Regions from separate parts of the Bradyrhizobium yuanmingense genome, predicted to be linked through region 2. Evidence: predicted binding sites of a transcription regulator. Region 2 holds the regulator's gene; each other region holds the start of a gene.
The links. The regulator LexA, encoded in region 2, represses DNA repair genes until DNA is damaged. The targets are predictions, from matches to a motif close to TGTTCNNNNTGTGTTCNG.
Positions count from the first base shown of each region.

Region 1: a site for LexA is predicted at 1,445-1,462, ahead of N2605_RS33010 (helicase-related protein). Genes of this name have one in related genera too.
Region 3: a site for LexA is predicted at 1,835-1,852, ahead of N2605_RS34775 (YifB family Mg chelatase-like AAA ATPase). Genes of this name have one in related genera too.
Region 4: a site for LexA is predicted at 1,875-1,892, ahead of N2605_RS17725 (single-stranded DNA-binding protein). Genes of this name have one in related genera too.

Region 1 is NZ_CP104173.1:7,108,844-7,113,053, reverse strand. Features, by position in the region: gene N2605_RS33015 (DUF3108 domain-containing protein) at 236-1,039, shown strand; gene N2605_RS33010 (helicase-related protein) at 1,743-4,210, shown strand, end outside.
Region 2 is NZ_CP104173.1:3,885,506-3,889,715, forward strand. Features, by position in the region: gene N2605_RS18255 (HAD family hydrolase) at 1-436, shown strand, start outside; gene N2605_RS18260 (hypothetical protein) at 595-798, shown strand; gene N2605_RS18265 (molybdopterin molybdotransferase MoeA) at 1,018-2,226, shown strand; gene lexA (transcriptional repressor LexA) at 2,403-3,104, shown strand; gene N2605_RS18275 (hypothetical protein) at 3,494-3,928, shown strand; gene N2605_RS18280 (GAF domain-containing protein) at 4,146-4,210, shown strand, end outside.
Region 3 is NZ_CP104173.1:7,502,774-7,506,983, reverse strand. Features, by position in the region: gene N2605_RS34790 (CpaE/TadZ family protein) at 1-438, shown strand, start outside; gene N2605_RS34785 (tetratricopeptide repeat protein) at 558-1,355, opposite strand; gene N2605_RS34780 (PilZ domain-containing protein) at 1,436-1,681, opposite strand; gene N2605_RS34775 (YifB family Mg chelatase-like AAA ATPase) at 1,909-3,447, shown strand; gene N2605_RS34770 (hypothetical protein) at 3,556-4,023, shown strand.
Region 4 is NZ_CP104173.1:3,772,666-3,776,875, reverse strand. Features, by position in the region: gene N2605_RS17735 (outer membrane protein) at 1-589, opposite strand, end outside; gene N2605_RS17730 (outer membrane protein) at 827-1,609, opposite strand; gene N2605_RS17725 (single-stranded DNA-binding protein) at 2,047-2,541, shown strand; gene N2605_RS17720 (low molecular weight protein tyrosine phosphatase family protein) at 2,559-2,888, opposite strand; gene N2605_RS17715 (DUF2306 domain-containing protein) at 3,118-3,516, shown strand; gene gyrA (DNA gyrase subunit A) at 3,686-4,210, shown strand, end outside.

The DNA of each region.
Region 1 (4,210 bases), 3.2 Mb from region 2:
ACCATCACATAAAGGGCGTATTCGCCGTCGAAGAGTCCGGTGGAGTTCCCGGGGCTGCATGCCCCGACACATTGTTTGTCGCCGGTTTTGGCTTAAGTAACAGCATATCGCGCTCTGATTGGATTGTTTCGTGCCGACAACGCTTCATTTCGCGCAAGTCCTGCGCTCAGCCTATCTGCGTCGGGGCGTCCGCTTGGACGTCCCCTTGGCCGGCCGGCTGATGGCGCTTTGTGGCCTGGCGGCGGTGCTGGGCCTGGCGTCCGGCGCAGCGCCCGCGGCGGCGCAAGGTAAGCTCGAGGCGCAATATGAGGCGACGCTGGCGGGCATTCCCGTCGGCAAGGGCGCCTGGAACATCGATATCCAGGACGACGTGTTCTCGGCGGCGGCCGCCGGCGGCACCACCGGGCTTTTGAAGTCGTTCACGGGCGGGTCCGGCACCGGCGCCAGCCAGGGGCGCGTCGTTGGTGGCGCGCTGGTTGCGACCGGCTACCAGGCCTCCACCACCACCCAGAAGAAGACCGAAGAGATCCGCATCACCCTCGACAAGGGCAATGTGAAGGATTTTGCGATTTTGCCGGAGCCGCCGGTCGATCCGGACCGCATCGTCGTCACCGAGGCGCACCGCCGCGGCGTCTGGGACCCCATGACGGCCTCGCTGCTGCGCGTACCCGGCACCGGTGATCCCGTTTCGCAGGACGCCTGCCACAGCTCCGCGCCAGTGTTCGACGGCCGCATGCGCTACGAGCTCAAGCTCGATTTCAAGCGCATGGAGACCGTGAAGGCGGAGAAGGGGTACAAGGGCCCGGTCGTGGTCTGCGCGATCTATTTCGTGCCGATCGCCGGCTACATTCCCGACCGCCCGGTGATCAAATACCTCGCCGCCCAGCGCAACATGGAGATCGCGTTCGCCCCCATCGCCGGCACGCGCATCCTGGTCCCGTTCTGGCTGAAAGTGCCGACGCCCCTGGGGCCGGCCATGCTGGAAGCCACCAGCTTCATCACGTCGCCCCAGCCGCCAAGGGTCGCGAAGACGCAGTAGGCAAGGAGGCCGCACCGCTCTCTCCGCCGTCATTCCGGGGCGCGCCCCTCGGCGCGAACCCGGAATCCATCAGGCCGCAGAGACGGTTGCGCGATGGATTCCGGGCTCGCGACTGCGTCGCGCCCCGGAATGACGAGCGTTCAACGCAGGCTAAGCAAAATCAATCACTTACCTACTGTGCATGGGGTTGTTTTCGCACTCTTCGTTTGACCAACCCCCGTCGCAGGGAATCCATTTGACTCCTCCCCGATTCTGATTCGACTCGCCGCCGTCCCCAGCTTTAACCACCCCGGTCGCTTGTGTGCCCTCGCAAAACTCCATCTAGTGCGCAACCAAGACGAGTCCCGCGACATGTTGCGTGAACGGAACGGGACTCACAGGGGAGTCAGCGATTCGGCCGCGATTCGTTCTAGAGTCGTTCCGAAGCTTAAAGCGAACGGGAAAAGCGTCGCAAAGTGAGACAGTTGCGCGGGATTTGGGGCGGGCGCTTTCACGCCCGCGGTGTGCCCCTCACCCTGAGGAGGCCGCGCAAGCGGCCGTCTCGAAGGGCGAGGGGCTTGGCTTGCCCAGCAGCACCAGCCGGGCCTTCATGCTTCGAGACGCGCTGACGCGCTCCTCAGGATGAGGAACGAAGAGCCAGCCCCCTCACCGCCCCATCCAGCACTGACATTCGCCCAAATCGCCATTACCTAATCCGATAGACATGGCTTTCTCCTCCTCTCCCTTCGCCTCCGAGCGCGCCCCCGGCGCGGGCGTCACCGCGGTGCTCGGTCCGACCAACACCGGCAAGACTCATCTCGCCATCGAGCGGATGCTGGCGCATCCCTCGGGCATGATCGGCCTGCCGCTGCGCCTGCTCGCGCGCGAGGTCTACAACAAGATCGCCGCTCGATCCGGCGAGGCCAGTGTCGCGCTCGTCACCGGCGAGGAGAAGATCAAGCCGAAGAACCCGCGCTATTGGGTCTCGACCGTCGAGGCGATGCCGCGCGATATAGACGTCTCCTTCCTCGCCGTCGACGAGGTCCAGATCGCCGCCGATCTCGAGCGCGGCCACGTCTTCACCGACCGCATCCTCAACCGCCGCGGCCGCGACGAGACGCTGCTGCTGGGCGCCGCCACCATGCGCCCGATCATCGAGCGCCTGTTGCCGGGCGTGTCCATGATCACGCGGCCCAGATTGTCGCAGCTCGAATTCGCCGGCGACCGCAAGATCACGCGCCAGCCGCGCCGCACCGCCATCGTCGCGTTCTCCGCCGATGAAGTCTATGCGATTGCCGAGCTGATCCGCCGCCAGCACGGCGGCGCGGCCGTGGTGCTGGGCTCGCTAAGCCCACGCACACGAAACGCGCAGGTCGCGATGTTCCAGAACGGCGACGTCGATTATCTCGTCGCCACCGATGCCGTCGGCATGGGCCTCAATCTCGACGTCGATCACGTCGCCTTCGCCTCCGACCGCAAGTTCGACGGCTACCAGTTCCGCCGCCTGACACCGTCCGAATTCGCGCAGATCGCAGGCCGCGCCGGCCGCGCCACCCGCAACGGCACCTTCGGCACCACGGGCCGCTGCGCGCCGTTCGAGCCCGAGCTCGTCAACGCGCTGCAGAACCACACCTTCGATCCGGTGAAGGTGCTGCAATGGCGCAATTCCAAGCTCGATTTCTCCTCGCTCGGCGCGCTGCAGGTCTCGCTGAACCTCGCCCCCGGCCACGAGACGCTGACGCGTGCCCCGATCGCCGAGGACATGCGCGTGCTCGATCACGCCGCCCGCGACGGCGAGGTGCGCGATATCGCGCATGGCAAGGCTGCCGTGGAGCGGCTCTGGGAAGCCTGCCAGGTCCCGGACTACAGAAAGCTGTCGCCGGCCGCCCATGCCGAGCTGGTGACGACGCTCTACGGCTTCCTGATGCGGAAAGGCTGCATTCCCGATTCCTGGTTCGAGTCCCAAGTCATCCAGGCCGACCGCATCGACGGCGACATCGACACGCTGTCGGCCCGAATCGCCCAGATCCGCACCTGGACCTTCGTCGCCAACCGCCCGGACTGGCTGAAAGACCCCGAACGCTGGCAGGGGATCGCGCGGGAGGTCGAAAATAAATTATCGGATGCGCTCCATGAACGCTTGACTGAGCGTTTCGTTGATCGCCGGACCAGTGTATTGATGCGCCGCCTGCGGGAGAACACGAGCTTGAATACTGAAATCGGCAAGACCGGCGAAGTCATCGTCGAAGGCCATGTCATCGGCCGTCTCGATGGCTTCACCTTTGCACCGGATGCGGCGGAAGCCGGCTCCGATGCGAAAGCCTTGCAGGCTGCAGCGCAAGCGGTGCTCGCCGGCGAGATCAATGCGCGCGCCGAAAAGCTGGGTAATGCGCCGGACGAGCAGTTCGTGCTGACCTCCGAAGGCATCATCCGCTGGACCGGCGATGCCGTGGCGCGACTCGCTGCCGCAGACGACGCGCTGCATCCGCGCATCCGCATCATCTCCGACGAGCGCCTGACCGGCGCCCCCCGCGACAAGGTGCAGGCGCGGCTCGAGCTCTGGCTCAAGACCCATATCGAAAAGCTGCTCGGGCCGATGTTCGAGCTGTCGAAGGCCGAGGACGTCACCGGCATTGCCCGCGGCATCGCCTATCAGCTGGTCGAGGCGCTCGGCGTGCTCGAGCGCCCGAAGATCGCCAGCGAGCTGAAGGATCTCGATCAGCCCTCGCGCGCCGTGCTGCGCAAATACGGCGTCCGCTTCGGCGCCTATCACATCTATTTCCCCGGCCTCCTGAAGCCCGCCGCGCGCGCGCTCGCCGCGCTGCTCTGGGCGCTGAAGCAGGACAATGTCGATCTGTCCGCGCTCTCGGGCGCGCAGCATCTGGCCTCCTCGGGGCGCACCTCGTTCCCGGTCGACAAGGCGCTGCCGCGCGATGCCTATCGCGTGCTCGGCTACAAGCAGGCCGGCGAGCGCGCCGTGCGCGTCGACATCCTGGAACGCCTCGCCGACCTGATCCGCCCGGCTTTGGCCTGGCGCGAGAATTCGCCGGGCGAAAAGCCCGCCGGTGCGTTCGACGGTCGCAGCTTCGTGGTGACACAGGCGATGACCTCGCTCACGGGATCTGCCGGCGAAGATTTCGCCTCGGTGCTGCGCGCGCTCGGCTATCGCATGGAGAAGCGTCCGCCGCTGCC
Region 2 (4,210 bases):
TGGGGACTATTTCGCCTCGCTGCGGTCCTCGCTCGGGATCGGCATCTCGGATGCGCAATTCCTGGAAGGCTGGAACGCGATTTTCGCCGGCGAGATGCCTGATATCGCCGAGCTGTTGCCGCGGGCGGCGAAGCAGATGCCGCTCTATGCCTTCTCCAACACCAATCGGCCGCACGTCGACTATTTCTCGAAGGAATATGCCGGTCTGCTCGGCCATTTCCGCGAGCTGTATCTGTCCTCCAGCATCGGCCTGCGCAAACCGGATGCCGAGGCCTTCGACCATGTCGTGGCGGCGATCGGCGTGCCGGCCGAGCGCATCGTGTTCTTCGACGACCTCGCCGAGAACATCGAGGGAGCGCGGGCGCGCGGGTTGACCGCCGTGCATGTCACCTCGCCGCGTGATGTCGGGAACGCATTGAAAGCATTGCGGATCTGAGCCGCGGGAAAGCCCGGAGCGCGCTCACTTGCCGGAACAAAAACTGCTGAAAATGTGGAACCTGATCACTTTGTGCATTTTTATACAGAGTTCCGGGAACGGAATACCACCCTTCGGACTCATGAGTCCGTTGGGACTTCTACATTGGACTGATCGACGTGCTGGGCAAGACCTATCTCACCAAGCAAGCCTCTCTCCTGCTCGAATTCGCCAGAACCACCTCGGATTCTGACCTCTCCGCCAAGCTGATCAGCAAGGCCGCCGACCTAAAATCCCAGGCGGACCCGCTGCCGGACAAGGATCAGGGTCCCAAGCCGCCCGACGTCGCGGACATCAGTCCGGGCGATCCGACGGGGCGTTGAACGATGTTGGCCGTGGCGCTCGTCATTCTCGTCCTTGCCATGGCAATCCTCGTTCCGGTCTGTCTCGCCTTCCGCATCATGCCGCGGCGGAGTTGAGCCGACCTCCTCCACCCCGCGATCACGCAGGATAAATCATCCCGCGTGCTGCTTTGCCTCACGCCTGCACTCGGCTAGAACTCTCGCCGCCCATTGACTGATGTGCTCAGCAGGAGTTCGCCCGTGGCCCTGATGCCGGTTTCTGACGCGCTTGCCGCGGTGCTGGCCGGCGTCGAGCCGCTGGCTGAACAGATGGTTTGCCTCGACGAGGCCTACCATCGTGTGCTCGCCCGCGATGTCGCGGCGCGGCGCACGCAGCCGCCGGAGGCGATGTCGGCGATGGACGGCTATGCCGTACGCACGGCCGACGCGGCAAACGATTCGAGGTTGACCGTCGTCGGCGAGGTCGCGGCGGGCCGGCCGTTCGCGGGAAGCGTCGGCCCCGGCGAAGCCGTGCGGATCTTCACCGGCGGCGTCGTTCCCGACGGCGCCGATGCCGTCGTGATCCAGGAGGACACGGCTGCCGACGGCAAACATGTGACGATCAAGGAAGCCGCCATTTTCGGCCGGCACATCCGCCCTGCAGGCGTCGACTTCCGCGAAGGCGACGTGCTGCTGCGCAAGGGAATCCGCCTCACCGAGCGCGATCTCGCCCTTGCCGCCGGAATGAATCATCCGCATCTCGCCGTCATCCGCCGCCCGAGGGTTGCCGTTCTCGCCACCGGCGACGAGCTCGTGATGCCGGGCACCACGCCTGGTCGCGGCCAGATCGTCTATTCCAACGGCTATGCCCTGCATGCGCTCGCCCGCAGCGAGGGCGCCGAGACCATCGACCTCGGAATTGCCGCCGATACACTGGAGGCGACGTCCGCCGGCATCCGCCGCGCGCGCGAGAGCGGCGCCGACATCCTGATCACGACCGGCGGTGCCTCGGTCGGCGACCACGACCTGGTCCAGCAGGCGCTCAAGGGCGAAGGCATCGCGATGGCGTTCTGGAAGATCGCGATCCGGCCGGGCAAGCCGATGATGCACGGTCGGATAGGCGCGATGCGCGTGATTGGCCTGCCCGGCAATCCCGTGTCGTCCTACGTGTGCGCCTTCCTGTTCATGGTCCCCTTGATTCGCGCCCTGTCGGGCCGTTTAGCGATTCATCATCGGCGCGAGCGCGCCGTGCTGGGCCGCGATCTCGCCGCCAACGACCAGCGCGAGGACTATCTGCGTGCGCGGCTGGAGGAGCGCGACGACGGCACGCGCGTCGCCCTTCCGGTCAGCCATCAGGACTCCTCCCTTCTTGCGAATCTCGCTGCGGCACAGGTACTTCTGGTGCGCGCACCGTTCGCGCCGAAGGCCGAGGCCGGCACGCCTTGCGAGGTGCTCCGGCTGCCCGTCTGAGCCGCCCAGCCACACGCATTCCGCGAGCTTGGCCGCGTTCACCATAAATTAAGCAGTTGCGGAACACATATCGAACATATAGTGTCCGTTCATGATTTGTTTCGAGGATGTAGCGGCTTAGTGCCGGCTTCATCGTGTCGGAATCGAACGACATCAACCGGGGGACTTTGGTCGAGATGTTGACGCGCAAACAATACGAGCTTCTGCGGTTCATCAGCGAACGTCTGAAGGAAAGCGGCGTGCCGCCGTCCTTCGACGAGATGAAGGATGCGCTCGACCTGCGCTCGAAGTCAGGCATCCATCGCCTGATCACTGCGCTCGAGGAGCGCGGCTTCATTCGCCGCCTGCCCAACCGTGCCCGTGCCATCGAGGTGATCAAGCTGCCCGAGCTCCAGGCCGCCGCCGGCAATCGCCGTGGCTTCACCCCGAGCGTGATCGAGGGCAATCTCGGCAAGGTGCGCGCGAGCTCCAGCCCGCCTGCGGACGAGGGCGAGCGCCCCGTCGCGGTGCCCGTGATGGGCCGCATCGCCGCCGGCACGCCGATCGAGGCGCTGCAGACCCGCAGCCATACCATCAGCGTGCCGCCGGACATGCTCGGCTCGGGCGAGCACTACGCGCTCGAAGTGCGCGGCGATTCGATGGTCGAGGCCGGCATCCTCGACGGCGACATGGCGCTGATCCAGCGCAACGAGACCGCAAATACCGGCGACATCGTGGTGGCATTGATCGACGACGAGGAGGCCACGCTCAAGCGCTTCCGCCGCCGCGGCGCCTCGATCGCGCTCGAGCCCGCCAATGCCGCCTACGAGGTCCGCATTCTTCCGCCGAACCGCGTGAAGATCCAGGGCAAGCTGATCGGGCTTTACCGGAAGTACTGATACGGGAAACATCAAGCGCGCGGCGCGTTTCGATCGGCATCGGCGATCCAGGATCGGAGCGGATACTTGTCCGCTCCGGCTGGACGGTTTCTCTGGTTCTGCGCCGGCTGTCCGGTCCATCTTCCCGCGCGACATTCGCCCGCGCAGGCGCGCAGCAATCTCGCTCTGCTTCACCGGTAGAGTTGTGCCGGCAGTGCTGATAGCTCCGGCCGAATGCAAGGACGCGAGGTTTGTTCCTATCGAATCCGGGAAAGATAATGTGATCGCGCGCTGCGGACGCGAGCCGCAGATTTGCCCATAACCGAGCAGAGCGTTGTATGCTTCCACTCTGATAGAGGCCTGCGCCTCGAAAGAGACGCGGGTCGCTATCCCAGCATGAGGAGCACCCGATGTGTGACTACAGCCTGCATGCCGTCGCGACGCGCCCCGCCGAAGTCGGCGAGACGATCGTCACGACAACCTTCCGCGGCACCTCGACGCGCGGTTTCGCTTCCGAAGCCGATCCCTCCGTCGCGGTCTGTCTGCTGCCGGGGACGGAGCTCGCTTTCGCCGACAATGTCCGCTACGACAACCGCTGGATCTGGACGCGCACCGTGAACTCTCGCGTCGGCAAGTTCGGCAAGATCGACCCGCACATTCCCGATCGCCATCATGACGCGATCGAATTCCCCGACGGCAAATACGTGCTGGTGACGCAGCTCGTCGAAGGCCAGCGCGCGACCGTGCTGCAATTGCCGGTGACGCAGGCAGCCCCCGAGCGCGAGCACAAGCCGCAGATCGTCGCCGACACGCGGCCCACGATCACGCGCCTGCCGATCGGCTGACGCCCTTCGGCCGACAGGCCGAGCCCGGGATTGAAATTGCCGTCGCCGGCCGAGGCCGGCGAGCCCGGCAAGTTTGTGTTTCAGGACATTCGATCGGCGAGCCCACCGCCGCGCCTCGTCGTCGCACGAAGTTTGGGCCGTGCTGCCCGCATTTTGAACGTCCGCTCCGCAGCCAAATGACCGATGCTGTCGTGGTTTGAGGCGGCGGACACGCTCGATGAAGACCTTCATTCGCGTCGTTGAACTTTGGGTACCCGACCGGACGCGCATGCGGCTGGAATT
Region 3 (4,210 bases), 3.6 Mb from region 2:
CGCGCGCTGGTGAACGCCGACGACATCGTGATCGTGGCCGAGCCCGATCTCGCCAATCTACGCAACACCAAGAACATGCTGAGCGTGCTGAAGGCGGCGCGACCGAACGACCGGCCGCCGCTGTACTGCCTCAACCAGGTCGGCATGCACAAGCGTGCGGAGATCGAGGTCAAGGCCTTCGCCAAGACCATGGAGAGCCAGCCGATCGCGGTGATCCCGTTCGATTCGAAACTGTTCTCGACCGCGGCCAATAACGGCCAGATGATCGCGGAGGTCTCCAGGACCCACCGCACCACCGTTCTGTTCCAGAATATGGCGAACCGCCTCGCCGGCCGCGGCGAGGTGAAGAAGCCGAAGCGCTCGCTGCTCGAGCCGCTTTTGAAGAAGCTGAAGGGCAAGTCGGGGCGCAGCTCGGCCCCGCATCGCAAGGCGTCGTAGGCGCGGCTTATTTGAGCATGATCTCCGCGCAAACGCCTTCCGCGTTTGTCGCGAGGGAAAACCGCTTCACACTTTGCGCTGACGCGGCCCTTCGGGTCCGGATCATGCTCTAGGGCGGACTACCTGTCCGCCCGCTGCTGCTTTTTCGCCAGCAGCTGCTTCAGCGCCGCGACCTTGGCCGCGGCCTGGTCCGGCGGCAGATCTGCCTTGACGAGGATTTCGGCCTCGGCCTCGCGACCCTGCAATCCCAGCACGAGCGCCAGATTGGCGCGGATCCGCGCATCGTTCTGATTGCGCTGATGGGCGCGGCCGAGCACCTGTTCGGCCTTCGATAGATTATTCTGCAGCATGTAGGACAGGCCGAGATTGGACAGCACGGTCGGCTCGTTCGGCACGATCTTCAACGCCGCAGCGTAATATTGCTGGGCTTCCTCGTTGCGGCCGAGCTGGTCGAGCACAGCGCCCTGCGCCGACAGGATGCGCCAATCGGGATCCTCGGGCGAATGCGCCCGGCCGAGGACGTCGAAGGCCTGCTGGAAATTGCCGTTGTCGGCGAGCGCGCGGCCGTAGCCGGCGAGCAGCGCCTTGTTGCCAGGACGGGCGAGCACGGCCTGCTCCAGCACTGCGACCGCCTGCGCGCGCTGGCCGCTGCCACGCAGCGCCTTGCCGTATTCGAGAGCAATGGCGGGATCGCTCGGCTTGGCGCGATAACGCTCGCGAAGTGCGTCCATCTCCGGCGTGGGGTCGGCCTTGCTGTCGGACTTGCCGTCAAACTTGGCGGCGGACTCCCGCTTGCCGCCGAGCGCACCGGTGACGTCGTCGATGCCGGCCGTCTGACAGCCGCCGAGGGCGAGGATCAGGACGGCGGAACACAGATATCCCGCCGGGGATAAGGCGAGGAACGAACGCTTGGGCATACTCTGATCACTCGGCAACTGATCAGAGATGCTTACCCATTAACGCTAAAGTCCCGTTAAGGAGGCGCGCCTGTTGAGGTTCAGTCGACGAACTCGGCGCCGAATTCGCAGCCGATGCGCCAGCGCAGGCGGCATTGGCGGGAATAATCAGGCGCGAAGATGATGGTGAATTGCGGCGGCACTTCCAGAAATTCCGCCACCACTTTCACGCCGCCATCCGAAATGTCCGTGATCGTGCAATCCCGCGGCAGCGAGCCCGCGCCAAAATGAATCTTGGCGAGACGGCTGCACACCCGACGTTCGCTTCTCCGGCGATTTGCAAGCATTTGAACTGTTCACCCGTTAGACCACGGCCCATCCCGCAGCCCTAGGAGTAGCGGACATTCGTTGGAATGTGCTGAGGAGAGAAGCTGGCATTCGAGACGTAGTGTCGGGACCGCGTTTACGCCTGGTTAGGATTTGATCGGCCGCCAAGTGATTGTTCCCGTATTGTTCTTGCGGAAACGGCCGCGCTCTGCTACCCCTAATTGCAGCAATGGGCAGGCTGGTCGGCATGGTTCAGCGGGTTTCTACCGTCGCCTTTGAGGGGATCGAGGCCCGTGCGGTCGACGTGCAGGTGCAGGTCGCGCCCGGCCTGCCGGCCTTTGCCATCGTCGGCTTGCCGGACAAGGCGGTATCGGAGGCGCGCGAGCGGGTGCGCTCGGCGCTGATCGCCTCGGGGCTGGCGCTGCCGGCGCGGCGGATCATCGTCAATCTGGCCCCGGCCGACCTCCCGAAGGAGGGCAGCCATTACGACCTGCCGATCGCGCTCGGGCTGATGGCCGCGATCGGCGCGATCCCCCCGGATGCGCTGACCGGCTTCACCGTGCTCGGCGAGCTCGGCCTCGACGGCTCGATCGCGCCGGTGGCCGGCGTCCTTCCCGCCGCGATCGGCGCCAATATGCGCGAGGAAGGACTGATCTGCCCGGCGTCCTGCGGCTCCGAGGCGGCGTGGGCGAGCCCGGACATCCAGATCATTGCCGCACACTCGCTGATCCAGATCGCCAACCATTTCAAGGGCACCCAGGTGCTGTCGCGGCCGACGCCGAAGGTGCACGAGGCCGCCGCCTCGCCGCTCGACCTGCGCGACATCAAGGGCCAGGAAAGCGCCAAGCGCGCGCTGGAGATCGCGGCCGCCGGCGGGCACCACCTGCTCATGATCGGCGCGCCGGGCGCCGGCAAATCGATGCTGGCCGCGCGCCTGCCCTCGATCCTGCCGCCGCTGTCGCCGAGCGAGCTGCTCGAGGTCTCGATGATCGCCTCGGTCGCCGGCGAGATCGAAGGCGGCGCGCTGACGGCGCGGCGCCCGTTCCGCTCGCCGCATCATTCCGCCAGCATGGCCGCGCTCACCGGCGGCGGCGCGCGCGCCAAGCCCGGCGAGATCTCGCTGGCGCATCAGGGCGTGCTGTTCCTCGACGAATTGCCGGAGTTCGATCCGCGCGTGCTGGATTCGCTGCGCCAGCCGCTGGAGAACGGCGAGGTCGCGGTGTCGCGCGCCAATCATCGCGTCACCTACCCTGCCCGCTTCATGCTGGTCGCGGCGATGAATCCCTGCCGCTGCGGCAATGCGTTTGAGCCCGGCTATGCCTGCAAGCGCGGCCGCATCGACCGCTGCACCGGCGATTACCAGGCGCGCATCTCCGGTCCGCTGATGGACCGCATCGATCTGCGCATCGAGGTGCCGGCGGTGACGGCCGCCGACCTGATCCTGCCGCCGCCGTCGGAAGGATCGGCCGAGGTCGCTGCCCGCGTGGCGGCGGCGCGCGACATCCAGCTGGCGCGCTATGCGGATGCAGGCCTGCCCCATGTCCGCACCAATGCTGAAGCCTCCGCCTCCGTGCTGGAGGAGATCGCAAAGCCGGACGCGCAGGGCCAAAAACTGCTGCGCGACGCCGCGGAGACCATGCGCCTGTCGGCGCGCGGCTATCACCGCGTGCTGCGGGTGGCGCGCACGCTGGCCGACCTCGACCATGCCGACAAGATCGGCCGGCTGCACCTCGCCGAAGCGCTGTCGTACCGCGCACTCGCGGAGGATGTGCGCCAGCTGGCTTGATCATTCCGCGCATCAACCCGGCGGTAACGACTTTCCTTTACGCTCTGCAAACCATAAGGCCCGACGCGTTTCGGTTGTGAGTTCCCGGGGCCTAGCGAGTAGAGCGTCATGTTGCGTTTCAAGTTCCTGGCCTCGGCTGTTCCCCTGTTGGCGGCTGCGGTGTTCGCCCGCGCCGAGATCGGATCGGTGTCGCATCCCTGCATCGCGCTGGGCGACACATCGGTCGAGCTCACCTCGCTGTTCTGGACCGCCGGTGTGCATGTCGCCTTCACCGACGATCCCGCGCGGGCAACGGTGCGGGTTCAGATCACCGAGGATGCCGACGCCGCGGATTTTGCCGTGGTCGACGACGGCCTCGGCTCCGAGCCTGACACCTGCCAGGCTAGCCCTTCGACGCGTCTCGTCTCAATCGCCGCGCAGCCGGTCGACGGCGGCCAGGTGGTCTATCTCTCCAGCGAAGGACCGGCGGATTACCGCATCTATGTGCGCTCAAAGACGTTCTCGCCGCGCGAGGCGGCGGCGCTGATCGTCGGCGCCCGCGGCGGCCATGGCCGCTTCCAAGCGGCATCGCTTTAGAGCTTTGTGTTTGAGCATGATCTCCGCGCAAACGCGTTCCGCGTTTGTCGCGAAGGAAAACCGCTGCACACTTTTCGCTAACGCGGCCCTTCGGGTCCGGATCATGCTCTGACCCGTTAACGTCTCGTCAACCCTGTTCGGAGGCGGCGCCACCGCCGCAATTTGTTCGCAAGGTCGGCGGGCCATC
Region 4 (4,210 bases), 110 kb from region 2:
CGCCGCCCAGGCTGCGATAGAGGTACTCGCCCTTGACCGACCAGTTCGGAGCAAACATCGCCTCGACGCCCGCGCCGACCGTCCAGCCCGAATGGAACTGGCTCTCCGAGAGGCTCAGAACAGGGGGCGCGCTGACGCTGATCTTGTTGTTGATCCAGGCGTAACCACCCGTGGCGTACAGCAGGACGCTCGGGGAAGCGAGCCAGCCGATGCGACCACGCACGGTGCCGAGCGCGTCGATACGCGAACTGACCGTCGTGGGAACGAGGGCGCCACCAAAATCAACAAGACCGGTCGCCGAGGCGTTTACGTCAGCCCACGCGCCATCAGCTTCGATGCCGAACACGACGTTGGAGGTCTGCCAGTTGTAGCCAACGGTGCCGCCGACGAAACCGCCCTGCATGCGCGGATCATCGGAGCTGTTTTCCCAGGCGCCGCCACCGACGATACCCAGGTAAAAGCCGGTCCAGTTGTAGACCGAGGCCACAGGCGCGGGGGCCTTGGTGTAGGGGCGGGCTGCCAGATCAGCAGCCGAAGCGGGGGCCGCAAGGGCGAATACACAGGCCGAAGCCAACAAAACCTTCTTCATTTTCAACTTAATCCCAGTCCCAGTTTCTGTTGTTGCCTTCCGTGGCGGAAGGGCAGCGGACTCAAACGGCCCAACTGACGCCGTCTTTACACCACCAAAGCCGCAAGTTGTGTCTCCGAAAAGCCACAACAGCGGAAAAGGTGATGGTTGCTGACTTATTTACGTCCAGGCATGTGCCGAAAAAAGAAGGGCCGGCGCTGGGGCCGGCCCTTCGTTTCGCTCACGATAGGTGGGATATCAGTACCTCGCGACCAACGGGCCGCCGAAGCGATAATTCAGGCGGACTAGACCCATGTCGACGTCCTGACTGATGCGATCGCTCCCGAAGGCAACGCCCGCAGGCGTCGTGAAGGCGATCGTACGGTCGCCGAGGAAGATGTGGTTGTACTCGACGCCGAGCGTCCAGTTCGGAGCAAATCCGAATTCCAGGCCGGCGCCAACGGTGCCGCCCCAGCGGGTCTCGCGAGCCGACGCCAGCAGCGTGCCGGCGCCAGGCGTGCCAGGCGCGGCATAGACGTCGTACTTGTCCCCGACTACGGCGGCGCCGCCCTTCACATAGAGCAGCACGTTGTTCCAGGCATAACCGACCTGGCCCGTGATCAGGCCAAAAGCATCGATGTGAGAGCGGTTACGATCACCGGTGACCAAAGCGCTTCCAGGGAAGAGGAGGCTGACGTTGTCCCCCGAGAAGTCAGCCCAGTTGCCCTGGCCCTCGAGGCCGAACACCCAATTGGCCGACTGCCAGCGGTAGCCGATCTGACCACCGACCGTGCCGCCGGTCGCATCGTGACAGCCTTCAGCCACCAGAACGCCCGTGACCGGGGTCACGAAGTCCCAGCACTTGCGGCTCGTGCCGCCGCCGCCGTTGACGCCGATGTAGAAGCCGCTCCAGTCGTAAACCGCGGCGACCGCCGGGGCCGGAGCCTTGGTGTAGGGACGCGCAGCCATATCCGCCGCGCTTGCCGGAGCCGACAGCCCCAATGCCATTGCACTGATTACGCCGAAAAGAATCTTATTCATTGCAGTCTCCCCAAGTTTCGTCCGCTTCATGAAAGTCCCTGAAGCGGCTGATCAGACGCGACACCCATATGAATCAATTCCAAGGCAAAGGTAGCCTAAGGAAAGGGCAGAGTCCGTCTCCGGAAAGCCACACTCGCCAGACTATTGACAGGTTCCATCTTGATGAATGTTAAGAGTTTTTTCCTATTCAAGGGAACTCGAAAAGGTTCCATTCGGGGCTGACGTTTTTCGCGGCACGCGGGAAAATGTCTGCCCGCCCATGATGAAGAACAAATCTGGAACAAACGTGCGCGCGATGCTATATGTGGGGATAACCTTGGGGGTGGCAGGCTGATCGGTGTCCGCAAGCGTATAGGGTCGCCCTAGCGGGCGCAGAGGAACGCGGGCAGCGGATTCGCCCTTTTGAAATTCAGTGGCATTCGGAGTGGAGAGCGGCGATGGCGGGAAGCGTCAACAAGGTCATTCTGGTTGGAAATCTCGGCAAGGATCCCGAAATCCGCCGCACCCAGGACGGGCGGCCGATCGCGAATTTGAGCATCGCGACCTCGGAGACCTGGCGCGACAAGAACACCGGCGAGCGCAAGGAGAAGACCGAGTGGCATCGCGTCGTGATCTTCTCTGAGCCGCTTTGCAAGATCGTCGAACAGTATCTGAAGAAGGGCGCAAAGGTTTACATCGAAGGCGCGCTCCAGACCCGCAAGTACACCGACCAGAGCGGCGTCGAGAAATACTCGACCGAGGTCGTGCTGCAGGGCTTCAACTCAACGCTGACGATGCTGGACGGCCGCGGTGGCGGCGGCGGAGGTGGCAGCTTCGGCGACGAGCCGGGCGGCGACTTCGGCTCCTCCGGACCCGTCAGCAGCGCGCCGCGCCGTCCCGTTGCCGCCGGCGGCGGCCGCAACAGCGACATGGACGACGATATCCCGTTCTAGGACTTCGGAAGAGGCGGCTAGTCTCGGCGCAGATAACGGCCAACTCGGTTTTCAAGGATCCGCACCAGGACAGGATCCATGAATTCATAGTCGTCCGGAATATCGAGACAGATGACCCGTTTGTTGTACAAGCTGGAGCGGAATTTCCGGTTCAGCTTGGTCCGGTGGGTCTTTTCCATGACGAAGATGACGTCGGCCCATTCAATCTGCTCGGCGGACAGCAAGACGTCCGCGCCGTTCGAAATGCCGGCCGAGTCGGTCTCGATCCCGGGCCAGGTCGAAAACACCTGCTCGGCGGTAGGGCTGCGGAGGCGATTGGCGCTGCAGACGAAAAGGACGTTGGTCACTTTGCCGCTCTCGGAGACGATCGGTCAGGTATCGGCGGGATGATTGGTCAGTGCTTTTCGGGCGGGCTTCCGAGAGTTCCTGCTACATAAATACAGTTCTTTGGTCGACGGTTTTTCCGGCCTAAGCTTATGTGCGCCTCAAGTCTTCGGCGAGATGTGATGTGAATGATATTAACTTTCATGTTAATCATACTCACATCAGTCTCCGCCGGACACGAGGAAGCCCTGCATGAGCCTTGCGCCGCTGCTTGAGGCCGCGCCGGTGGTCCCGCTGCATGCCTTTGCCGCAATGGCCGCCCTTGTGCTTGGCCTCTTCCAGTTCTCCGCCCCCAAGGGCACGCTGCCGCACCGGACTATCGGCTGGATCTGGGTGGTCCTGATGGTGTTCGTGGCCGCCTCGTCGTTCTGGATCCACGAGATCCGTCTGGTCGGGCCGTTCAGCCCGATCCATTTCTTGTCGATCTTCACCCTGGCGGTGCTGCCGCTGGCGGTATGGCGTGCGCGCACCCATCGCGTCGCCGACCACCGGCGGATGATGATCTTGATCTTCTTCGGCGCCCTGGTGGTGGCAGGACTGTTCACGCTGGTGCCTGGGCGCATCATGCACCGGGTGACTTTCGGGGCGTGAGAGCCGGTTCCGCCCAGTCCGTTCCGGCCCCGTCCGCGGCCGTGGCGCGAAGGGCGTAAGTCTCTGGAAAAACAGTGGGAAAAAGCGCTTCCCCAAAGCTCGGCAAGGGTGGTTATCAGGGGTGTGATGCGCTATATGATTCCCAGATAAAACCTCACCGGATTTCCCCTTGGCTGACGACGATAACAAGCCCGGCGACCAGCCGGCGCAACCCTCGGACATTCGCCCCGTCTCCATCCTCGACGAGATGAAGAAGTCCTACCTCGATTACGCCATGAGCGTGATCGTGTCGCGCGCGCTGCCCGATGCGCGCGACGGCCTGAAGCCGGTGCATCGGCGCATCCTGTTCTCGATGAACGAGCAGGGCTTCACGCCCGACAAGAAGCACAAGAAGTCCGCCGGTATCGTCGGTGACGTCATGGGTAAATACCACCCTCATGGCGACCAGGCGATCTACGACGCGCTGGTGCGCATGGCGCAGGACTTCTCGATGCGCGAGTTGCTGGTGGACGGGCAGGGCAATTTCGGCTCGGTCGACGGCGACCCGGCGGCGGCCATGCGCTACACCGAGTCCCGCCTGACCAAGATCGCGCTGAAGCTGCTCGAGGACATCGACAGCGACACCGTCGACTTCCAGGACAATTACGACGGTTCCGAGAAGGAGCCGGTGGTCCTGCCGGCGCGGTTCCCGAAC